One region of the Clostridium cellulovorans 743B genome, then DNA from elsewhere that is predicted to be linked to it. Evidence: predicted binding sites of a transcription regulator. Region 1 holds the regulator's gene; the other holds the start of a gene.

Region 1 (10,133 bases):
AAAAAAGTTTCTTAAGTCAAAACAAAGAGAAGCTGCTCTTATTTCGGATATAGTTAGTAGAATTGCGTTAGCATACCCTAATATATCCTTTAAGTTTTTTAGCAATAACAAAAATGTTCTTACAACCTTTGGAACAGGACAATTAACTGATACTATTAGAAACATATATGGTAAGAATGTCGTAGAGAACCTAAGTTTTTTTGAAGGTCATGGTGATATTGTATCTATATATGGATATATCGGAAATTCAGAATTATCAAGAGGAAGCAGGAACAACCAAAGTATATTTGTAAATAATAGATTTATAAAGAATAAACTTATTGCTACAGCTGTGGAGAATGCTGTTAAGTCATTTTTTATGGTTAATAAGTATCCGTTTTTTATAATATTTCTAGATATCTATCCTGAGTTTTTAGATGTCAATGTGCATCCTACTAAGGCTGAAATTAAGTTTCAAGATGAAAGTCGTATATTTAAAATAGTTTTTGACACTATTCATAAGGTTGTTAGAGATCTTGTTAAGGATGATTTTCTAGAAACAGATAAGGAAGAAATTAATGAGAAGCCTATAATGCAAGTTAAGCTTCCGGTTGACTTAAAGGCGCCTGAGATTCCAACGGAAGTTCTTGTTAATAGTAATAATAAGAATCCTAAGGAAAACAATTATCTGGATTATCAGATATTACAGAATGATAAAAGCCAAGAAACCCAAAAACAAGATAACATAAGGATTGATAGTGCACAAGAAAAGGATACTTTGTGGAATACTACCATAAGCCAAGATGTTAATAGTGAAATTGCAGTAAAAGAGAATGAAATAAATACTTCTTACAATAAGTCTAGTGTAGAAGAATCAGTAGCTAAAGTTTCTATAGAAAAAGAAGAAGTAAATGATTTTACAAATTCGGAAATTAAACCTGTAGAAAAATTCCCGATGATGAGGATAATAGGTCAGTATTCAAATACTTATATACTGATGGAAGGTTATGACGGTTTATATTTAGTAGATCAACATGCTGCTCACGAAAAAATTATTTTTGAGAAATATATTAAAGAGATGAAATTATCTAAGGTAGTTTCTCAGATTTTGATGTTGCCAGAGGTAATAGAGATGACTCCATATGATTTTTCGATTTATAAGGAAAACCATGAAATGTTTACTAAAGCTGGTTTTTTAATTGAAGACTTTGGAGAGAATACTGTTTCTGTAAGAGAGGTTCCTGTTTTTCTTGGCAGACCAGTGGTAAAAGAATTGTTCACTAATATACTAGATAATTTAAAGAACTATGGAAGTGGATCAACTTTAGAGGTAAAATATTATAAGATAGCTACTCTTGCATGTAAGAGTGCTATTAAAGCAAATGATAATCTTGATATTCGTGAAATGATAGCATTAATTGAGGAATTAAGATTTATTGATGAACCATTCAATTGTCCTCATGGAAGACCGACTATTATTAAGATGACTAACAATGAAATTGAAAAACGATTCAAAAGGATTCAGTAGGTGGTTAAAAAGGTGAAAGATTTAATTATTCTCACAGGACCTACAGCTGTAGGAAAAACTAATATATCTATAAGGTTGGCAAAACAATTAGATGGTGAAATTGTATCAGCTGATTCTATGCAAATATATAAGGGGATGGATGTAGGTTCAGCAAAGATTTCAAAAGAAGAAATGCAAGGAATTCCTCATCATATGATAGATATTGTCGCTCCTGACGAAAGTTTCAGCGTTTCTGATTTCAAAGAAAGAGCTGAAGAAGCTATTGAAGACATTATTTCTAGGGGGAAGATGCCAATAGTAGTTGGTGGAACAGGGCTGTATATAAATTCACTTATATATAATTATGATTTTGCTTGCACGGATAAAGATCTCCAGTATAGAGAGCATCTTCAAAGTCTTGCAGAGCTTCATGGTAAGGAATATGTTCATTCTATGCTTAAAGAGGTGGATAGTGCATCTTATGAAAGATTGTATCCAAATGACTTAAAGAGGGTTATAAGAGCTTTAGAGGTTTTTAAAGTCACAGGTAAAACTCTTAATGAATACAATCAAGAAAATCAAGCTGTTCTTTATGACATTCCATATAACGTGCATTATTTTGTTATAAATATGAATCGTGAAGAATTGTATAGGAGGATAGATCAAAGGGTTGACATAATGCTTGATTATGGGCTAGTTGATGAAGTTATAAAACTTAAGGAAAAAGGTTATACTTCCAATATGCAATCAATGAAGGGAATAGGATATAAAGAGATATTAGATTATTTAGATGGAAAAATGTCTTATGATGAAGCTGTATATTTAATAAAAAAAGGTAGCAGAAATTACGCTAAACGACAACTTACGTGGTTTAGAAAAGAAGAGAGAGCTTTTTGGCTAAGTAAAGAAGATTTTGAAGATGAAAATGATATAATTGACAAAATACTTTTTATAACTGCTAATAAATAAAAGGGTTTTAAGTAAATTTATAGAATTACTAACTTATAAGGAGCGTGAATATACTATGAATAAGACAACAAATAATTTACAAGACATATTTCTAAATAGCGCAAGAAAAGGTAGAGTTTGCGTGATAATTCATCTTACTAATGGTTTCCAATTAAAAGGATACGTTAAAGGATTTGATAGTTTTACTGTTATCTTAGATAGTGATGGAAAACAAATGATGATCTATAAACATGCGATTTCAACAATAACTCCAGGAAAACCTTTATTATTCACAAATGAAGGATTTAATGAATAAAAATAGTAAAAAGAACAGCAGTGTTGCTTGTTCTTTTTTTATGTGCTAATATATCTAAGGTGCATGAAGGGAGGAAAAGGTTCATGTTAGAAGCCACAAAAGTTAAACTTCAAAAAGAATTCAATATTAAAAAAGAGGCAATCGATCTTTATGAAAAAGCAATACGCGATGTTGAAGAGCAATTTGCTTTTTATGATGAAATTCGAGAATATAATCAGCTTAAGGTACTTAGAGCTTTTCAAGAAGAGAGAATATCAGATAGCCATTTTACTAATAGTAGCGGTTATGGATATGATGATATAGGTAGGGACTCTTTAGATAAGGTTTATGCAAGAATATTTAATACCGAAGCAGCTCTTGTAAGACCACATTTTGTAAATGGTACTCATGCAATTGGAGCAGCGCTGTTTGGTAATTTAAGACCTAATGATACTATGTTATCTGTTTGCGGTAAGCCGTATGATACTCTTCATAATATAATTGGAATATCTTCAAAGAAAAACATTGGATCTTTGAAAGAATATGGTGTCAATTATAAGCAGCTAGATTTGACTGTAGAAAATAAAGTGGATTTAGAAGCAATTAAAGAAACATTAATAGCTGATAAATCAATAAAGTTAGTACATATCCAACGTTCGACAGGTTATGGTTGGAGAAGAGCATTACTTGTTTCAGATATAGAAGAGATAGTTACCACTGTAAAATCTATAAACAAGGATATAATATGCTTTGTAGATAATTGTTATGGTGAATTCACTGATATAGTTGAGCCTACTGATGTTGGAGTAGACTTGGTTGCAGGTTCTCTTATAAAAAATATAGGAGGCGGTATTGCCCCAACTGGAGGATATATAGCAGGAAAAGCTGAGTATGTTAATCAGGCAGCTTATAGACTTACTATCCCTGGGATTGGTGGGGAATGTGGTTCAACCTTTGGTGTTATGAGATCATTATACCAAGGATTATTCTTAGCACCACATGTTACTATAGAGGCTATAAAATCTTCAGTATTTGCTGCTAGACTTATGGAACTTGCAGGGTTTGAAGTTTTGCCTAGCTATACGGATAAACGTAGCGATATAATACAAGCTATAAAATTCAATTCAAAGGATAAGTTAATTAAATTCTGTAAGGGGATACAAAAAGGTTCGCCTATTGATTCCTTTGTAGAATGTGAACCATGGGATATGCCTGGATATGAGGACCAAGTTATTATGGCAGCAGGTGCCTTTGTACAAGGAGCATCAATAGAATTATCTGCTGATGCACCAATAAGGGAGCCATTTATTGCTTATCTTCAGGGTGGACTTACTTTTGATCATGGGAAAATTGGTGTACTTATATCATTGTCTAATATTTTATAGCTATATGTTTCTATTTTTTAATGCAGAAAGTGCGTAAAAAATAAATTTAATACTAAAACATACCCCCTTATAGTAATAATCAAGAACTATTGCTATAAGGGGGTATATAGATTTTAGAACTATTCAATTTTAAAAATAAATTTTATTTATAGTTTCTAAATATCCCTGCAAGCTTTCCAAGTATAGTACAACTATTAACTATAATAGGGGATAAAAGCTTGTTTTCAGGTTGAAGTCTTATATGATTTTCTTCTCTATAAAAAGTTTTAATTGTAGCTTCACCTTCGATCATAGCAACAACTATATCTCCATTGTTTGCAGTGTTTTGCTTTTCAATTATAGCAAGATCACCATCGCGTATTCCAGCCTCAACCATACTCTCACCAGATACTTTTAGCATAAAAAGTTCTTTATTAGATTTTATAAATTGTGATGGAATAGTAAAAGTATCTTCAATGTCTTCAAAAGCTAATATAGGATTACCAGCTGTAACTTTACCTATAATAGGGATAGAAAGCATTTCTACTTTATTCTCTTTTAATAATTCTATAGCTCTTGGCTTTGAAGGATCTCTCCTAATATAACCACGTTTTTCTAACCTCTCTAAATGACCATGAACAGTAGAGGTTGAACTTAAACCAACTGCTGTACATATTTCTCTAACAGAAGGTGGATAACCTCTTTCTGCTGAAACAGATTTTATGTAATTATAAATTTCCATCTGCTTGTTGTTTTTTTCAACCATTATTTTCACCTCTCAATTAATTGAATTATAACATAGGTAAGATAAAATGACAAACTAATGTTCTGTATTTAGTTTAATATAATTTGGAGTTGTTGAAAATTAATACAACATATTGTAAAATTAAGCTAACTACGAAAGAGGATATGATTATATAAATTATTAATATCTATAAAAATCTTTTTATTAGGATAATGATGTCGGTTTTCGGAAACCTATAAAATATGTAGGTAAAATATTTGAATTTATGAGGTGATTTAATGGATTTAGCTGAGAAAACTATTAGTGAAGAAACGATCTATGAAGGAAAAATAATAAAGTTAAGAAAGCAAAAGGTAGTATTACCTAATGGAAACACTGCAGATAGGGAAATAGTTAATCATCCTGGTGGAGTGGCTATTTTAGCTTTTAAAGATGAAAATACAGTGATTTTTGTTGAGCAGTATAGAAAACCAATAGATAAGGTTACACTAGAATTGCCAGCTGGTAAAATTGAAAAAGGTGAGGATATAAAATTAACTGCTCTAAGAGAATTAGAAGAAGAAACTGGTTATAAATCAAATGATATAACTTATCTTGGAAAAGTATTAGCTTCTCCTGGATTTTGTGATGAATATATACATATTTTCAAAGCTGAGAATCTATACAATGGTAAAGCAGGTTGTTTAGATGAAGATGAGTTTGTAAATGTGCATTATCACTCTTTAGAGGAAGTACAAAAAATGATAAAAGAAGGCATTATCGAAGATGCAAAAACAATTTGTGCATTTGGCTATATAAGGTAATAATATTATTTGCTCTAACATAGATATTAAAATATAAAATATGTTAGGAGCGATAATATGGGAATAAAAAAATTTGATGCATATATAAATAACCATATTAAAGAAAATAAATGGTTGTATCTACTTAGCTTATTATGCATTTGCACTGGAATAGTTCTTGGTATATATAGTGTAAACTATATGGATGATATATTAAAAAAACAATTATGTGCTTACATATCAAATTTTTCTTCTGCTAATGATAAAATTAGCAATATGAATGTCTTTGTTGAATCTTTAAAAAATAATATACCTTTTATACTTCTTATTTGGTTTACAGGACTCACTATTATTGGAGTTCCTTTTATACTGATAATACAACTTATAAAAGGCTTTACATTAGGTTTTACATTCAGTTTTTTTGTTAATGCATTTAGGAGTAAGGGGATTTTATTTTCGCTTTTTGGTATATTACCACAAAATTTAATTTTTGTTGGATTGATGATTTTTACATCGGTGGTAGCTATGAATTTTTCTCTTGCATTGCTCAAAGAAAAAAATGCTTGGAGAGTTAATGTAATTAAGAAGATAAATAAATATACAAGAAATTTAATTGTTATACTCTTATTGATGTGTGTAGGTGCATTTATAGAGAGTTTTGTATCCTCATATCTTTTAAAATTAATAAAATTATGAATAAGAATAACTTTATTGCTTTAGTTATTCTTTTCTTTAAATGCTTTATGATTATTTTATTTTTAGGATACATACTTCCAAAAGTTTTTAATACATATTTAGAACATTTTACTGAGAATACGCGGAATGGGGATTTGTTTGTCATCAGTAAGCAAAATAGAGATATAATTAGCTATGTTATATATTATATTAAGAGTTATTTTTATTAATACTATTGATATAGCTGTATCATTAAACTGAAGATTTGAATTATATAGAACTAGATAAGTTACTTAAGGATATACAAATATACTAAAAGGTGAGGGAGCAGTATAAAATGAAATACAATGTAGTAATGGAAAGTGCAAGTTATATAAAGGATATAGTTAATGAAGAATTAGAAATAGGCATTATTTTAGGTTCTGGACTTGGTAGTTTAGCTTCAGAGGTAATTAACGCTAAAGTGGTAAGTTATTCGGATATTCCTAACTTTCCAGTTTCAACAGTACAAGGTCATGCAGGGCAATTTGTAATAGGGGAGTTATGTGGAAAAAAAGTTATCATGATGCAAGGAAGATTTCATTATTATGAGGGTAATCCAATGGCGGTTACAGCATTACCTGTTTATGTTATGAAAGAACTTGGTATTAAAACTTTGATAGTTACTAATGCTGCTGGTGGAGTTAACACTGAATTTAAACCAGGCAACCTTATGATAATAAAGGACCATATAAATTTCTCTGGAGTTAATCCTCTAATAGGAGAAAATGATGATGAAATAGGTCCTCGTTTCCCAGATATGTCCGTAGCTTATTCAAAGGAACTTATTGAAATAGTCAAGAAAGCTGCTAAAGAAACTAACATTGATATGGTTGAAGGTACATATGTTATGATGAGTGGACCGAGCTATGAAACACCAGCAGAAATTAGAATGCTTAGGATAGTAGGTGGAGATGCGGTAGGTATGTCTACGGTTCCAGAGGCAATTGCTGCGTCACATTGTGGCATAAAGACTATAGGAATATCTTGTATAACGAATATGGCAGCAGGGATATTAGATGTACCACTTAATCATCAAGAGGTAATGGAAACTTCAGCTATGGTTAAGGAACAATTCATAAGCTTAATAAAGAAGACATTAGAATTGCTTTAATTCTTATTCTTAATACAGCATATAGGAGATAACTAATATGAGAATGTACGATTTAATAGCAAAAAAACAAGCAGGATTTGAGCTTAGTAAAGAAGAAATCAATTATTTTATTGAAGGATATACAAAGGGTACAATACCAGATTATCAAGTATCAGCACTTTTGATGGCTATATACTTTAAAAAGATGAATGAAAGAGAAACTGCAGATTTGACCATGGCAATGGTAAATTCTGGAGATGTCTTGGATTTATCTATGATTGAAGGTGTTAAAGTTGATAAGCATAGTACTGGAGGAGTAGGAGATACTACAACTCTTGTATTAACTCCTATGGTAGCTGCGTTAGGAATTCCAGTGGCTAAAATGTCTGGAAGAGGACTAGGTCATACTGGTGGAACTATAGATAAACTTGAAACATTTAAAGGTTTTTCGGTTGAAATGTCAAAAGAAAAGTTTATTGAAGATGTTAATAACATTAAGATAGCCGTTGTTGGTCAAACGGCAGATTTAGTACCAGCAGATAAGAAATTGTATGCCCTAAGAGATGTAACTTCTACAGTAGAAAATATTTCATTAATCGCTTCTAGTATTATGAGTAAAAAAATCGCCTCTGGAGCAGATGCAATAGTGCTTGATGTAAAAGTTGGTGATGGTGCCTTCATGAAGAGTTATGAAGATGCTAAAAATTTAGGTGAGGCTATGGTCTCTATTGGTGATAATGTTGGAAGAAGAACAATAGCTGTTATATCTGATATGGATCAACCTTTAGGTTTGGCTGTAGGAAATGCCCTTGAGGTAAAAGAAGCAATAGAAACTTTAAAGGGCAATGGACCTAAAGACTTATTTGAACTTTGCTTAACATTAGGATCTAATATGGTAATGTTAGCGAATGAATCGTTAACTGAAGCAAAAGCTAGAGAAATGCTATTAGAGACGATAACTTCTGGAGCTGCGATAGCTAAATTAAAAGAATTTATTGCTGCTCAGGGTGGAGATGTCTCTTGTATAGATGATATAAACTTACTTCCAAAAGCTCAGCATATAATTGAGGTTAAAAGTGATAAAGAGGGCTATGTATCTAAGATACACGCACAAGAAATTGGAGTAGTTGCTATGAAACTAGGCGCTGGTCGTGAGACAAAAGAAAGTGTTATCGATTTAGCTGTTGGGGTAGTGTTAAATAAAAAGAGAAATGATTATGTAGAGGTTGGAGATACATTAGCATATATCCATGCTAATTCATTAGAATTAGGTTCTAAGCTAAAAGAGGAATTAGCTTCTTGTTATGAAATATCAAAGGAATATGAAGAAAAGATACCTCTTATTTACGACATAATAAAATAAGTTAAAACCAGACACTTTATGTCTGGTTTTTTTGTGATAATTTTAGATATTAAGGGGAAAATAACTATACAACTTTAATTTTTAGGAGGAAGAATTATGAAAGTAAAAAAGAAGAGATTGATAAGTTTATTTCTGGTATTGATTTCAATTTTTCAGTTATTTGTCCCTAAAGCAGCTATAGTAGTTTTTGCAGAAGAGGCAGCTGTTGAAACTAGTGCAGCGAAAGATACTACTGCTATTAACGTTGAAGCAAACTCAGCTTTACTTATGGAGCCAAACACAGGAAAGGTTTTATATGAAAAAAATATTCATGATAAATATGCACCAGCATCAGTTACAAAAATAATGACAATGCTCTTAGCAATGGAAGCTATAGACAGTGGTAGAATCAAACTTACAGACACAATAACTGTAAGTGAAAATGCTAAGAAAATGGGTGGCAGTTCTATGATTTTAGAGACTGGGGAAGTGAGAACTGTAGAAGAAATAATAAAAGGGATTGCAATTGCTTCAGGAAATGATGCTGCAGTAGCTATGGCAGAATACATAGGGGGTTCAGAAGAAAACTTTGTTGTAATGATGAATAAGAAATGTGAAGAACTAGGAATGAAGAATACGACCTTTAAAAATTGCACAGGATTGAGTGCTGATGGACATTTAAGTACTGCTTATGATATATCATTGATGTCAAGAGAACTTTTAAAACACCCAACAATATTGAAATATTCTAGTATATATATGGAGACTATTTCTGAAGGTAGAAAGACTCCAATTGAACTTGTAAATCATAATAAGCTAGTAAGATTCTTTAAGGGTTGTGATGGTCTTAAAACTGGTTTTACAAGTGAGGCAAAGTATTGTATCAGTGCCACAGCTACAAGAGATGGTGTTAGAATGCTTTCGGTAATAATGGGTGCACCGACCTTTAAAGTGAGAAATAGGGACGCTTCTATGCTTATGAATTATGGCTTTTCAAAATTTGAAAGCAAAGTTATCGTTAAAAAGGATGATGAAGTAGATAAGGTATCATTTGATAAAAAAGGTGATAAGTTCTTAATGGCTAAGAGTTGTGATGAAGTAAGGGTAGTTGTTGAAAAAGGTGGTAATATTGAAACAACTAAAAAGATAATCTTAAATGATAATCTTAAGGAAATAAAACAAGGTCAAATGATTGGTAAATGTGAATTTTATAATGGAGATGTACTTGTAGGAACAGTTAACATATATAGTGACAGGGATATTAAAGGTAATAATTTAATAAATAATATCAAGGAATTTTTTACGGGTATTTTTGAACACGCTGTATAAAGGTTTACAAGCTAATAGAAAATCTAATATATAGT
Region 2 (10,133 bases), 2.0 Mb from region 1:
AAATCTTCATCTATCTCCATCAAAGTTCCAAGCCCATCACAAGTATCGCACTTCCCAAAAGGTGCGTTAAAGGAGAAAAACCTGGGTTCTATCTCATCAATGCTGATATTGCATTCTGGACAAGCGAAATGTTCACTAAATAGCATTTCTTCTCCATCAATTACATCTATAAGTACTCTACCTTCAGCAAGCTTTAAAGATGTTTCTATTGATTCCGTAAGTCTTGCCTCGATTCCTTCCTTAATAACCAATCTATCAATAACTGCTTCTATATTATGCTTTTTAGTTTTCTCTAGCTTTATCTCTTCATCTTCTAGCTCATAAAGTTCACCGTCAATACGTGCTCTTACAAAACCATTTTTCTTTATATTTTCAAGAACCTTAACATGTTCTCCCTTTTTCCCTCTAATTATTGGTGCCATTACTTGAATTTTTGTTCTTTCTTCAAGGGACATTATTTTATCTACCATTGTATCTACAGTTTGCTTTGTTATCTCTCTTCCACATTTAGGACAATGCGGAATTCCAACTCTAGCATAAAGCAATCTCAAAAAATCATATATCTCTGTTACCGTTCCTACTGTAGATCTAGGATTTCTTCCTGTTGTTTTTTGATCTATTGATATAGCAGGTGATAATCCTTCAATATATTCCACATCCGGCTTGTTCATCTGTCCTAAGAACTGTCTTGCATAAGAAGACAACGACTCAACATATCTTCTTTGTCCTTCAGCATATATAGTATCAAAAGCTAAAGAAGATTTACCTGATCCTGATAGCCCTGTAAATACTACAAATTTGTCTCTTGGTATTGTTACACTTACGTCTTTTAAGTTATGAACCTTTGCTCCTTTTACTATTATCTTATCTTGCATAGCTTATCTCCTATATAAAAAGTTTATCTACTTCTAATCTTAAATTGACTCATAATATAAGATTTTAAATTTTAACTTTAACTTATTAATTAAAATATTCATTAAATAGCCTCAATAATTGTATAAGTTAACAGTTAACCTTAAAATCCTATCCTCGAATCAATCTGCTATAATTACCAATTTCTTTTTAGTCATTATTCATAATTGTCTTTAACTTATTAATTTCATCTCTAAGTTCAGCTGCTCTTTCGAATTGAAGTTCTTTTGCTACAGCCTTCATTTCTTTTTCTAAACTTGCTATCTTCTTTTTCAAATCTTCTTGTGACATTGTTTCTTCTGTTAAATATACAGCTTCTTCTTCAGCTATTGTAGATATCTGAATATTATCCCTTATACCCTTTATGATAGTAGTAGGAGTAATATTATGTGCTTCATTGTAATCTATCTGAATCTTTCTTCTTCTTTCCGTTTCTTTTATCGTATAACTCATAGAATCGGTTATCTTATCTGCATACATTATAACTTTACTATCAGCATTTCTAGCAGCTCTTCCTACAGTCTGAATTAATGAAGTATTTGACCTTAAAAAGCCTTCTTTATCAGCATCAAGGATTGCTACTAATGCAACTTCCGGTATATCCAATCCTTCTCTTAAAAGGTTAATTCCAACTAGCACATCAAAATCACCCATTCTAAGTTCTTTGATTATTTTCATTCTATCTATAGTTGTTACATCTGAGTGTAGGTAATTTGTCTTAACTCCCATTTCTTTTAGGTAATCAGTTAAATCCTCTGCCATCTTCTTTGTCAGCGTAGTAACAAGAATTCTAAAACCTCTAACTATAGTTTCTTGTATACTTGAATAGAGGTCATCAATTTGTCCATCAATAGGTCTTACCTCGATTATTGGGTCTAAAAGTCCTGTAGGTCTTATTATTTGCTCTGCAACATTAGTTGAATGATCAAATTCATATTTTGCAGGAGTAGCACTTACAAAAACTACTTGCTTTAGTTTTTCCTCAAATTCCTCAAATTTAAGAGGCCTGTTATCATAAGCGCAAGGCAACCTGAAACCATAATTAACCAAAGCTTCCTTTCTAGAACGATCTCCTCCATACATAGCTCTAACCTGTGGAAGTGTTACATGACTTTCATCTATGAACATCAAAAAATCCTCTGGAAAGAAATCTATTAAAGTTTTTGGAGGTTCTCCTTTATTTCTGCCATCCATAATCCTTGAGTAGTTCTCAATTCCTTGGCAATATCCCATCTCTCTTATCATTTCTATATCAAAGTTGGTTCTTTGCTTTAATCTCTGAGCTTCTAAAAGCTTTTCTTCTGCTAAGAGCTCTTTTACTCTCTCATCTAATTCTGCCTCAATTTTCCCTATAGATCTTTCTACAGTTTCCTTAGAAGAAGCAAAGTGGGATGCAGGGAAAATAAGCACATGCTTTAACTCTCTAAGTATCTGCCCTGTCAAAACATCAAATTCCCTTATTCTATCTATTTCTTCTCCAAAAAACTCTACCTTGATTCCAACTTTTTGAGATGAAGCTGGGAAAATATCTAAGATATCCCCTCTTACTCTAAATGTGGCTCTCACAAAGTTAATATCATTTCTTTCATATTGCATATCGATGAGCTTTCTCATTATCTCATCTCTGTCTTTTTCCATTCCCTTTCTTAAGGACAAGGAAAGTTTTCTATATTCGTCTGGATTACCCAGTCCATAGATGCAAGAAACAGAAGCTACTATTATAACATCCTTTCTTTCGAAAAGTGCTGCAGTAGCTGAATGCCTTAATCTATCAATTTCGTCATTTATAGAAGCATCTTTTTCTATAAATGTATCTGTTTGTGCAACATAAGCTTCTGGCTGGTAATAATCATAATAAGATACAAAGTATTCAACTGCTGCATCAGGAAAAAATTCTCTAAACTCTGAACATAACTGTGCAGCTAAAGTCTTGTTATGTGCAAGAACTAATGTTGGCTTTTGAACTTTTTCTATTATGTTTGCCATGGTGAAGGTCTTACCAGAACCAGTTACACCAAGGAGAGTTTGAAATTTATCACCTGCAAGCACTCTCTCTGAAATGCTTTCTATAGCTTGGGGCTGATCTCCAGTGGGTTTGTATTCTGATACTATTTTAAACTCTTCCATAAAAATCACCTCATCGAACAATTGTTCTTTATTATATTGTATTCTTTTATATTTATCATGTCAACGTACTTTGATGTATGATTCTTGATAATTTTAACAGTGGCTATGCATCTCTAGTTTAACCTTAGCCACTGTAAAAAATTTCAATTTCAAGTCATTCTAATTTTTAAATATAGAAGAAGTTTCAATAAACAGAACTTATATAACTTCATTATTTATATTCTCATCTAAGAACAATAAACCTTAAATTATATTTCATCTAATAAAACAATTCATACTTAAACCTAAAAACTTTCTCCGTAGTGATAAAAAATTTCTAAAAGATAAACACTACCTTTTAGAAATTTAAATAAACTTTTATATTTTAAGTAGCAATCCATTATTCTTAAGCCAAGCTCTTCTTTCCTTATAATCAGGTATAACACTGCCAACCAAATTCCAATACGCTTTACCATGATCTCTATGTACCAAATGACATGCTTCATGAACGACTAAATAATCTACGATTTCTATCGGTGCCATTATAATCCTATAGTTATAATTAATGTTATCCTTACTAGAACAGCTTCCCCAAAGAGTTTTCTGGTCTTTTATATGAATTTCATTGTAACTAAGTTCTAGTAACTTACAATAAAAATCAGTTCTTGCCTTTAAGATTTTACGAGATTCATTCTTCATCCATCTCATTAACAATTCTTTTTCTTCTTGTTCCTCTAACACTCTTGGAAATATAATTTTAAAGATTTCACCATCTATTTTAAAGTCAAAAGTTTTGTCCTTATTTATTTCTCTTTCTATACAGTATTCTTTTCCTAAAAAAAGAATTTTATTCCGATTTCTAAATCTTGCCTCTATTTCTTCCTGTTTTTTTGCATTATCCAGTATCCATGAAGTTTTCTCCCTGATAATATCTTCAATAGTCTTAACGGATATCATTAACGGTGCTGATATTTTTATGGTACCCTTTGACACTACTCTCAAAGCTATAGTTTTTCTTTTGCTTCTTTTTATTTCATAGGTAAAAACTTTGCTATCTAATTTTATAGTCTTCACTATTTTCCCCCACCTATAACATATGATGAATAAAATATATAGCAAAAATAAGTTTTTTTCAATATTAAAATAATAATTGATTACTAGCAAATAAAAAGATGGAAACTTGAATATACAAATCTCCACCTTTCCATTTGATATATAAATTTTTTTAGTAAAAATAATTTGGGAAGCAATTTTAATAAGTATTCATAACTCTTTAATTTCAATGATTAATTTTGGGATTAACTTAAAATTAAACTGACACACAAAATCATCATATTTTATTTCTACGCGATTATCCCACTAACTTCAACAGTAGCTTTCTGCAACTTTTCTATTAATCCAGATGGATTTCTGTAAAATTCACTTTCTCTTACTTTGAAAATTTTCCACCCCATTGTAGCAATAATTTTTTGATTTTCCATGCCATCTTGGTCCTCTATATCTTTTAAATCTCCACCAAAGCATTGAACTGCTATAGTTTTTTTGTCATCTTCTATAAGAAAATCTACTCCATATTTATTTTGTGCTAATGTAGCTACCTTAAAACCTTTTGAATTTAAAAATTCATAAACATCTTGAACAAATCCTGTCCTTTGATTAATCACCTTTTCCCCTTGATAACCTTGGCAGTAATTAAGTAACTTATATCTCACACAAAGAGGATTTAAATTCTTAATGTCTATAGAATGGAATAACCACATTTGATTCCTTGCCCTACTAGCTGCAACATTAAATCTTTTAATGTCTACATCCTTTGTAAGTGGTCTTGTTTTTAAGTCTCCACTAACAACCATAGATAATAAAATTATGTCTCTCTCATCACCTTGAAAGGAATAAGCATCTCCACAAACTAACTTTCTATTTATAATCTCTGCTTCTCCAATTTTTTCTCTAAGTTTTTCTTGGATAAGCTCCCCTTGTTCTTCACCGAGCATAGAAATAACTCCCATAGTCATTCCTTTATACTTTTCATCCTTGCAGCAATGATAAATTTGATCTACTATAGTATCTGCCTCTTTTATATTTATAGATTTATTGGATTCTCTAATGCCTTCTTCAACAAATACTGTTTTTATTGGTATAAGTCCTTGTTCTTCCCTACCTCTTAAAGGTGCTATTTCATTGTTATAGCAAAGTTCATTACTAAATCCTATAATTTCTGAGACACATCTAAAATGTTCTTTTAACATAACTCTTGTAGGAAAAACTCTTTGAGCGGTGGTGTATATATTTGTTTCAGCATCAAACCATCTGCTATATGGAATATCTTTTAGATAAGCTTCTGAATAATGAGTTACTAATGTGTTATCTATACCGATTATCTGAGGCGATATTTGATTATCATCACCTACGATTATTGTTCTTTTACCTCTCATTAAAAGTGTTGTAGCTGATAAATCACATTGACTGCTTTCATCTATAATAACCACATCGAAAAGTTCTTGATTTACAGTTAGACTCTCGAAAACTCTATTTATTGGCATTATCCAAGCTGGTATAATATCCTTACATTTTTCCATTTCCTCTTGTGCCATGGATAAATATTTTGTATAGAATTTACTTCTACCTTTCCCAATCTTCTTTACAGCTTGTAACCAACAATAAAGGCTCTTTCTCTTTTCCTCCGTAGTCTTCAAGCATTGTTGATACCAAGCTTTGTTTTGAGCTAGTTCCTTTATAACTTCTCTTTCTTTAATATTTTCCTTTTCACAGGCATCTATAAGCTTATCAATTCCTAAATCATGGATTCTCTTAAGCAAAGCGTTCAACTGTTTCCACATCCAAGCTTTGTTTATATTTTTTAATCCACTTCTATTTTCTGCATTCATAAGCTTTTCACAGGTTACTGGTAACTTTTCTTTTAGCTTGTTGTAATATATATTATATTCCTTAACAAAAGGCACAAGCTTCTCATAATTTTTAAATTCTTTATATATCTTGTTAAACTCTATACTATTAAAAGGGTCGATGGCTGCCCTAAGAGGTGATAAAAATTCTATGTCAGAAAGCCTTAGCTTAAATTTAAGTATATACTCCTTACTTTCTCTATAATCTAAATATTCTTGAAGAACGATTAAGTTATTCTTCATGTCTATGTAAGTTTCCTCATTGTACCAATCCAACTTATTTAACGGTATTATGTCTCCTAAGCAATTTGTTATCTTGTCTATATATCGATGCTCCCACATGACTATCATATCTATGTATCTTAAAGCATCCTCTAAGTAAGCCATTTCTTCTAAGTTAAACTTTGCTATTTCCTTACCATTAAATTCTTTAGCACTTATATTCCAAAAGTGCTTAATGTTATTCTCTATAAGTTTTTCTTCTATATAATCAAGAACAGAATCTATACCTTCGAGATCACATATCTTTTCATTATTTAAAGTACACTTTGCTAACATCTTGCATTCTTTTCTGTGAGTAAATTTATATCCATAAGATAAACCATTCTTTTCTTCAACTTCTTCTTTAACTCTTTTTATAGCAAACTTCAACTTGCTTAGTTCTATATCTTCTGGAATATATATAAACTTATCAGCTGCTTTTATTCTCAGTTCTAATAATCTTGTAAAATCACATTTTAGAAGTACATAAATCTTATCAATTGCTGTTCTTGATACAGAACCAGAATTATAGTACCCTAACACCTTATATGCCCAGCTATCTTTTATCTTTTTAATTTCATATGCTCCCAAATCTAAAACTTTAAATATATCTTTGTCAATTGTAAAGTTATCAGGAACATGCCAACTTTGTAACATCATCCCGAATTCTTTTTCTCTTTTTTTCAAGCTTTCATATTTTTTAATATATTCTAAAAACACTTCTTTTTTAGGTATTAGCTCTATATTTTCTAGATATAAAGTTACATTCTCAACTTCTTCCCTTGTCAATTTATCCATCAAATGCTGGAACCTAATCATTTCATTATCAGTAATAAAACATTTGTCCTTTAAATCTATCTCCTCTTCAATCCAGCTATTTTCATTTTCCTCACTAGCTAACCATCTTGCAAGGTCACTAATATCATAAACTCTTCCATTATACTTTATTTTTTGGTATTCAATCTCTTCAATTTCTTTTATCTGCTTCACTAAGAGCTTTTGATTTTCTCTTATGCTCGTCAACTTTTCCTCTAAAACAGAAATTTTACGGATATACTCCATAGGATTTTTGCTTGTCATCTCATCTATCCTTCGTATAGAGGAATCAATTTCTTTTAACGTATTATCTTCTCCTAATTGATACACACAAAGTGCTTTAATTTCCTCTGGGAGCTTACTAATTATAACCTTTAAAGCTTTTGCATTTTGACTTGTAACAAGGACTCTCTTACCATTAGCAAGAAGATGACATACTATATTGGCGATACTATGGCTTTTTCCTGTGCCAGGTGGTCCTTGAACTAAAACTCCATAATTATCCCTTAACCTATGTACTATCTCCCTTTGTTCAACATTAGAGCTTAAAGGAAACATCAAATCATTAGCAATATCTTTAAATTCATTCTTATAAGGATCATTTAATACTTTCTCTTCTACAATTGCCTCCATAGAAGGTGGAATAGCCATTCCCTTATCAATTTCCTTTAATATCTTACCTACTTCACTAACTAAAAGTTTATTATCAACCTTCCTGGTCATGATTAAAGGCATCCTATAAACATTTATGTTTTGGGTAGTTACTATTTCTGATTCCATATAGACTTCTTCATGTAATTCACCCTCAGTATCAAGTACACTTATAATCTCTTTTATATAACTATTTATAGAGAACTGATCTTGAATTCCTAAGAACTCCAAATCAAATCTACTCTTTATACTAATAAGTGCTTTTGTATCAAGCTCCTTATCCCTAAACAAATCTATCTCTAGATTTAAGATGTTATCATATACAGATAAAGTGAATGCCTCAGTATCCTTTGAGTAAATCATCTTCATTCTAGTAGTTACTAAGGGATATATTATTTTTTTGCCTTGGAATATCCATGTGAAAATATAATCTCCTAATACTATCTCGAAATTATCTCCTTCTCTTTCACAAGACATATATATCTTAAATATCTTTTCATAGACCTCGCCACTACTTTTGGTTATTTTTATATAAGTCTCTTCATCTAATGGATTATATTCTATTCCATCCTTCGGGTAATTGGATAAAAGCACAACATTCTTATCTTTCAATCCGATACTTTTGATACTGTTATCAGTTAACCCTTTGACATTGATTAGGTAATTAAATAGGTTCTTTACCTTCTGACTCACGCTATCACTTCCAAATTTTGTATTTTATAACTGCTTATATTATAAAATCTTTTATATGATTTTTTTGTCATATCTAAGGACCAATAAATAATCAAGTTATCGTGAAGTTTTTCACTTTATTTTCCAATTATTTCTGTAATACTTGCTCATTACAGGAATTGCTCTGAAAATCTATATTAAATTCTTCATCAACTTATAATCTTCTTTATAAAAAAGGTTATTTCTTAAAACTAAATTACTAGTAATCAGTTCTTTTTTGTTGAAAGTTTTTTGGAATTATTTATAAGTATACAGAATATAGTTATTTAGATATATCTAGTACATAAAGAGTCCCTCACTGACGTCATTTTTTTGCACTTAGATAATAATTATCTTGGATTTAAACAAATTTTGACTTAGCCTAGGGACTCTATAAAAATCCAATAGGAGGTTGTGATGCTAGATAAAATAAAGATTGGGATATATAAAAATAGGCTAGGAAAAAAAGTTGAAAGTCTCTTAGGTTTTGACTCAAAGACCTCTTCTGAGATCGTCCAGCAAGCTTATGATCTATATAAAAAGACTGTAGATACCTACGCTAAAAATAATAATCTTTCTCACGATGAATCAAAGAAAAAAATTTTTGAACTACTTCAGGAAGATAAAGACATAAAAGATTTTCTAGAAAAACAAAAATCAAGTTAAAAATCATCTCGAAGATAAAACTGCCCCCTGTCAATTAGACAGGGGGCAGTTTAGAAACATAATTAAGTCATTTCTTATTTACATGAGTCTCTTTCAATAAGTTCATATGGCAATACATATTGAGTTACATCAATAGGCTTTTTATTTATAATCTTTATAAGCATTCTCATACCAACAGAACCCATATCATAAGTTGGTTGATTAATGGTTGTCAGTTTTGGATAGAAGATAGACGAAGTATAAGTATTATCAAAACTTACAATATCCACATCCTTAGGAACATTGATTCCTCTTTCTCTTAAATTATTGATTACACCCATTGCAAGTTCATCGGTACTACAGAATATAGCATCAACATCTTTAAGAGCATTATTTTCTTCAAGCTTTTCTATATAGTTCTCAGCATCCTTAGCCTTAAGTCCACCAGCTACTACAAGGTTTTCATTAATCGCTAAACCATTATCAACTAATGCCTCTTCATAACCCTTATAACGAGAAGCACTTGCGTTTATAATGTTGCGTGGAGGTCCAAAATATGCAATATTTTTATTACCTTTCTTTATTAGGTATGATGTTGCATCATACGCTGCCTTGATATTATCAATGGTTACGCTTGGGAAGGTTTTGTTTAAATCTGTCGTTTCCACTAAGACCGTTGGTAAATCTAATTCTCTAGTAAGTTCTAATATTTCATCTGCTAAGGAATTACTCATATAGATTATTCCATCAACCATTTTCTCTTTTAATACTCTAAGGTATTCTTTTTCTTTTTCTGAATCAAGATCTGTATTACATAATATTATATTATAATTGTATATGTTTGCTACGTCCTCAGCACCTCTAACTATCTCTGGATAGAATGCACTTGAGATGTCTGGTATTACTATACCGATTGTTTTAGTCTTCTGAGTCTTCAAGCTTCTTGCTACTATGTTTGGTCTATATCCTAATTTTTTTATTGCATCCATAACTTTTTTCTTTGTTTCATCATTTACTACGTCTACATCATTAAGAACTCTAGAAACAGTTGCTATTGATACTCCGGCTTCTCTTGCCACATCTTTGATTGAAGCAGCCATTGGTTTCACCCCTATCGATTATTTA

The links. Region 1 encodes LexA, which represses DNA repair genes until DNA is damaged. Its sites were predicted from a motif close to CNAACANNTGTTNG; they were not measured.
Region 2: a site for LexA is predicted at 3,054-3,067, ahead of uvrB (excinuclease ABC subunit UvrB). Genes of this name have one in related genera too.

Annotation. Positions count from the first base shown of each region.
Region 1 covers NC_014393.1:2,436,927-2,447,059, forward strand. Annotated here, with positions in the region: gene mutL (DNA mismatch repair endonuclease MutL) at 1-1,507, shown strand, start outside; gene miaA (tRNA (adenosine(37)-N6)-dimethylallyltransferase MiaA) at 1,520-2,455, shown strand; gene hfq (RNA chaperone Hfq) at 2,511-2,750, shown strand; gene CLOCEL_RS10225 (methionine gamma-lyase family protein) at 2,834-4,114, shown strand; gene lexA (transcriptional repressor LexA) at 4,257-4,859, opposite strand; gene CLOCEL_RS10235 (NUDIX hydrolase) at 5,117-5,641, shown strand; gene spoIIM (stage II sporulation protein M) at 5,699-6,316, shown strand; gene CLOCEL_RS10245 (purine-nucleoside phosphorylase) at 6,633-7,448, shown strand; gene CLOCEL_RS10250 (pyrimidine-nucleoside phosphorylase) at 7,486-8,790, shown strand; gene CLOCEL_RS10255 (D-alanyl-D-alanine carboxypeptidase family protein) at 8,887-10,098, shown strand.
Region 2 covers NC_014393.1:448,961-459,093, reverse strand. Annotated here, with positions in the region: gene uvrA (excinuclease ABC subunit UvrA) at 1-875, opposite strand, end outside; gene uvrB (excinuclease ABC subunit UvrB) at 1,063-3,039, opposite strand; gene CLOCEL_RS01905 (M48 family metallopeptidase) at 3,397-4,092, opposite strand; gene CLOCEL_RS01900 (AAA domain-containing protein) at 4,362-8,345, opposite strand; gene CLOCEL_RS01895 (hypothetical protein) at 8,781-9,029, shown strand; gene CLOCEL_RS01890 (LacI family DNA-binding transcriptional regulator) at 9,104-10,108, opposite strand.